Regions from separate parts of the Cellvibrio sp. ATLC23 genome, predicted to be linked through region 1. Evidence: predicted binding sites of a transcription regulator. Region 1 holds the regulator's gene; the other holds the start of a gene.
What was found. Region 1 encodes PhoB, which activates phosphate uptake and scavenging genes when phosphate is short. Its sites were predicted from a motif close to TGTCATAAANNTGTAACA; they were not measured.

Region 1 (2,403 bases):
AAAAAGCGGCTTTGTCGCCAAAATACGACAAAAAGCCCCACTTTACTGGCGTTTGATGCGCATGGACCGCCCCATTGGCACCCTGCTGCTCCTGTGGCCCACACTCTGGAGCTTATGGATTGCGGCCAAGGGCTTGCCCAGCCTCAAGAATCTGGTGATTTTTGTGCTGGGGGTGATAGTGATGCGCGCCGCTGGCTGCGTAATCAATGACTTTGCCGATCGCAAAATTGATGGCAGGGTCGAGCGCACCCAACATCGCCCACTCGCCACCGGCGCCCTCACCAGCCGCGAGGCCATCGGCCTGTTTATCACTCTATGTTTGATCGCCTTTGGGCTGGTGCTATTTACCGACCCTCTCACCATCAAACTGTCGGTTGGCGGCCTGATTCTCGCGTTTTGCTATCCCTTTATGAAACGCCACACCCATTTGCCGCAAGTGGTACTGGGCGCGGCATTCGCCTGGGGCATACCTATGGCTTACGCCGCCGAAGCGGGAGAACTCACGCAAGGTATTTGGCTGATATATCTGGCAGTGGTGCTCTGGACAGTGGTCTACGATACGTTTTATGCGATGGTGGATAGGGATGACGATCTGAAAATCGGCGTCAAATCCACCGCGATATTGTTTGGCGAGCAGGATCGCATTATCACTGGCGCACTCCAAGTCATGACAATTTACGCTTTGATACTGGTCGGCAATCGCTTTGAGTTGGGCAGTTTTTACTATGTAGGGCTGGCAGTTGCGGCCGGCTTATTTGTCTATCAACAATGGCTGATTCGCTTTCGCGCCCGCGCCGCCTGTTTTAAGGCATTCCTCAATAACAACTGGGTCGGTGTCGCGGTATTTGTCGGGATCGTTATGGATTATCAATTTCACTAGCGGCTAATTTTTCACCCTGTCATAAATGTGTAACACTGAGCTTATTTAATACACTGCAACAATAGCTTCACAAACCTGTGAGGCAAACCGTGGTTTTTTCAGGCAGAACATTTATGACTGGTCGCAAAATTCTAATCGTTGACGATGAATCCGCAATCCGCGATATGCTGCGGGTAGCGCTGGAAATGGCTGAATACAACGTGTTGGAAGCGAGCAATGCACAGGACGCGCACGGCATTATTATCGATGAAAAGCCCGACCTGATCCTGCTCGATTGGATGATGCCCGGCACCAGCGGCATCGAATTAGCGCGCCGTTTGAAGCGCGATGAAGTGACCGCCAACACCCCCATCATCATGCTGACCGCCAAAGGCGAAGAAGATAATAAGATTCAGGGGCTGGAAGTGGGCGCCGATGATTACATCACCAAACCTTTTTCACCGCGCGAATTAGTCGCACGCTTGAAAGCAGTATTGCGCCGCGCCGATCCACAAATCAATTCCGCGCCGATTACTGTACAAGGCTTGTGCCTTGATCCCGCCAGCCACCGCGTTACCATTCACGATCAATCGGTTGATATGGGCCCGACTGAATATCGCCTGCTGGAGTTTTTCCTCACCCATCAGGAAAGAGCTTATACTCGCAGCCAATTGCTGGATCACGTTTGGGGCGGCAATGTGTATGTGGAAGAGCGCACAGTGGATGTTCATATCCGCCGCCTGCGCAAAGCCCTCACCGTTGATGGCCACGAAGATTTGATCCAGACGGTACGCGGTACGGGCTATAGGTTTTCTACTCGTATTGAAGCCTGATCCCTGATTTTCGTCGCAAGGTCGGGACTCCACCGCAAGACACGCCGTGAATACATCCATGTAGGCTCATCTTCGACATCCATGTCTCAGACGGTCTTGCGGCGGAGTCCCGACCTTGTGACTGCTATACACCACGAGGTTTAGGTCTTGTTAAAAGGTTTTAGCGCTGAGCTCCAGCGCATTCTCATTATTCTCGCCCTGTGCAGCCTGATTGGTTTTTTCAGCGGCCTGTACGCCGTTTGGATGCTGATTGGCTGCGCCGCTTACATTATCTGGATGCTCTGGCAAATGCGCCGCCTCAATCAGTGGCTGCTGTGTCAGGAAGCGGAAGAAGCACCCGAAGCCACTGGCATCTGGGGTCAGGTGTTTGACAACATCTACCAGTTACAGCGCAGCCAACGAGTTGAAAAAGAAAATCTGCAGGCAGTAATTAAGCGTATTCAGGAAATCAGCTCGGCACTGAAAGACGGTTTGATCATTCTGGATGCCCGCGGACACTTGGATTTTTGGAATCCCGCCGCCCACCGGATGCTGGCGCTTAACACCAAAGACCAAGGCCAATCGGTCATTAACTTTATTCGTCACCCCAAATTTGTCAGCTATTTCGAAGAGGGCAAATACGAGGAGCCGCTGGAGCTACCCTCACCACGCTTTCAATCCAAACACCTGCAATTCCAAATCACCCCGTTTGGCAAAAGCGAGCGCTTGATC
Region 2 (2,403 bases), on a different contig from region 1:
TGATGGATATTGCGATGAAGCCGCAGCAGGCAAAAGTGTGGTTTGGTGTGGTTCCGCCGGATCTAACACTGGTGGCGCGTTCACGTTCACCCGAGTGGTTGTACACCTACTTGCGCAACTTCTACAGCGATGAAACTCGCCCTTGGGGTGTTAACAACCGTGTATTTCCTAATGTAGGTATGCCCCATGTATTGATTGGCCCACAAGGGCTGCTCGAATGCGGTGCGGGTCCTAAGCTCAACCATCACGGCGGCGCATTACGTAACGATGTGGGTGAAGTGGTAGTGGACGAGCATTGCGGCGCACTTAAAGAAGGCAAAATCAAAGGCAGTATGTCTACTGCTGAATTTGATCAAGCCGTTTACGATTTGGTTAACTTCCTTGAATATGTGGCAGAGCCTATGGCAGTGAAGCGGCAAACACTGGGTTATTACGTGTTGGGTTTCCTGTTGATCTTGTTTGTCTTTGTGTACTTCCTGAATCGCGAATTCTGGAGAGATATTCACTGATAACAAAACGGGCGGCTTAGGTCGCCCGTTTTGTTTGAGACCCAATTAATTGAGCCTCGAAGAAAAAACCTGTAATTTGTCGCCGCTTTTCATTTGATCTGTAAAGGAAACTTTTATGTCCATGACATCCAGTCGACCGTATTTTCTGCGTGCCATCTACGAATGGATATTGGACAATGATTGCACCCCACACATTTTGGTTGATGCGCATGTGCAGGGTACGCAAGTGCCGCAACAGCACGTTAATAAAGATGGGCAGATCATCTTGAATATATCTCCCTCGGCGATTAAAGATTTTTTTATGGATAATACTGCCGTCTCGTTCAATGCGCGTTTTAGTGGTGTTGTGAATAATCTCTATGTTCCCTGCGGGGCGATTCTGGGTATTTACGCCCGTGAAAATGGTCAGGGCATGATGTTTGAGCCTGAGCAAAACCCAGAGCCGCCTGCGCCGACATCCCCGCCAAACGCTCCCGCGCCAGAGCCCGTATCGCCTTCTGGCGCTGCGCCTAAACGCCCCGGTTTACGAGTTGTAAAATAGCCTCATCAACACCCGCTTCGGCGGGTGTTTTTATTTGGATGGAATCAAAAAAGATATGACGATTCTGCGACAAATTTGTGACAAAAGTTTCTCTCAGTCATATTACTGTCATATTTGCTGGATAAAGTAATCACCAATGGAGAGGCAAGTCTTTCCATCAACAAGCATGAATTCATTATTCACGAATGACTAAACGGAGCGCTCTATGAACGCTATGAAAATTATTAAAGGGTTGGCATTGGCCGGCTCTATGGTGTGTGCAGCTGCACTGCAAGCGGCAGTTGATCCTAAGTTACCCGAGTACAAGGTGGTCACCGGTGTATCAGGGAATGTGAACTCAATTGGTTCAGATACACTCAACAACCTGATGACTCTTTGGGCTGAAGACTTCAAAAAGTCTTACCCCAATGTCAATATTCAAATCCAAGGTGCCGGATCTTCAACTGCGCCACCAGCCTTGACCGAAGGCACTGCTAATTTCGGCCCTATGAGCCGGATGATGAAAACAGAAGAGATTCAGGCATTTGAAGCTAAACATGGCTATAAGCCTACAGCTGTACCTGTGGCGATTGATGTATTGGCTGTTTATGTCAACAAAGATAACCCGATCAAGGGTTTGAGTATTCCTCAAGTTGATGCCATTTTCTCTGCAACCCGCAAGTGTGGTGGTGCTAAGGATATAACCCGTTGGGGTGAAGTAGGTTTGACCGGTGCTTGGGAAAACCGTGATTTCACTGTGTATAGCCGCAACGCAGTGTCTGGTACTTATGGTTACTTTAAAGATGAAGCGCTGTGTAAGGGCGATTTCAAAGCTAGCATTCTTGAACAGCCAGGTTCTGCTTCGGTAGTTCAGGGTGTTTCTGAGTCTATTAACGGTATTGGCTACTCGGGTATTGGTTACATCACCTCTGGTGTTAAAGCGGTTCCTTTGTCTAAGAAAGATGGTCAGCCGTTTGTGACCGCTGAAGCTTCACATGCGCTGGATGGCTCTTATCCGCTGTCACGCGTGCTTTATATGTACATCAATAAGCACCCTAATCGTCCATTGGATTCGATCCAATTGGAGTTCATCAAATTGATTCTCTCCAAACAAGGTCAAGAAACCGTAGTGCGTGATGGTTACATCCCGCTGCCCGCAACTATGGTGACTAAGGCTCTTGCCGAGCTGAAGTAATCTGCAAGGTTGCTTGAAAAAACGCCGACTTGTTCGGCGTTTTTTATGGTTGCAACTAAAAATATGACACTAATGTGACAGTGTCTTTGCTTTGTAACAAAACTGTCATTTTTGCCTGTTAGCATCATTTACACGCCAGACAATTTCAGGTGAGTAGACCATGTCCGAACCAGTCCTAG

Region 2: AC2CG4_RS11760 (PstS family phosphate ABC transporter substrate-binding protein) is a predicted target of PhoB. The motif match lies at 1,116-1,133, and genes of this name have one in related genera.

What each region holds. Positions count from the first base shown of each region.
Region 1 covers NZ_JBXUOS010000008.1:190,672-193,074, forward strand. Annotated here, with positions in the region: gene ubiA (4-hydroxybenzoate octaprenyltransferase) at 1-880, shown strand, start outside; gene phoB (phosphate regulon transcriptional regulator PhoB) at 994-1,692, shown strand; gene phoR (phosphate regulon sensor histidine kinase PhoR) at 1,840-2,403, shown strand, end outside.
Region 2 covers NZ_JBXUOS010000006.1:188,040-190,442, reverse strand. Annotated here, with positions in the region: gene AC2CG4_RS11770 (ubiquinol-cytochrome c reductase) at 1-509, shown strand, start outside; gene AC2CG4_RS11765 (ClpXP protease specificity-enhancing factor) at 625-1,050, shown strand; gene AC2CG4_RS11760 (PstS family phosphate ABC transporter substrate-binding protein) at 1,256-2,224, shown strand; gene AC2CG4_RS11755 (ABC transporter permease subunit) at 2,385-2,403, shown strand, end outside.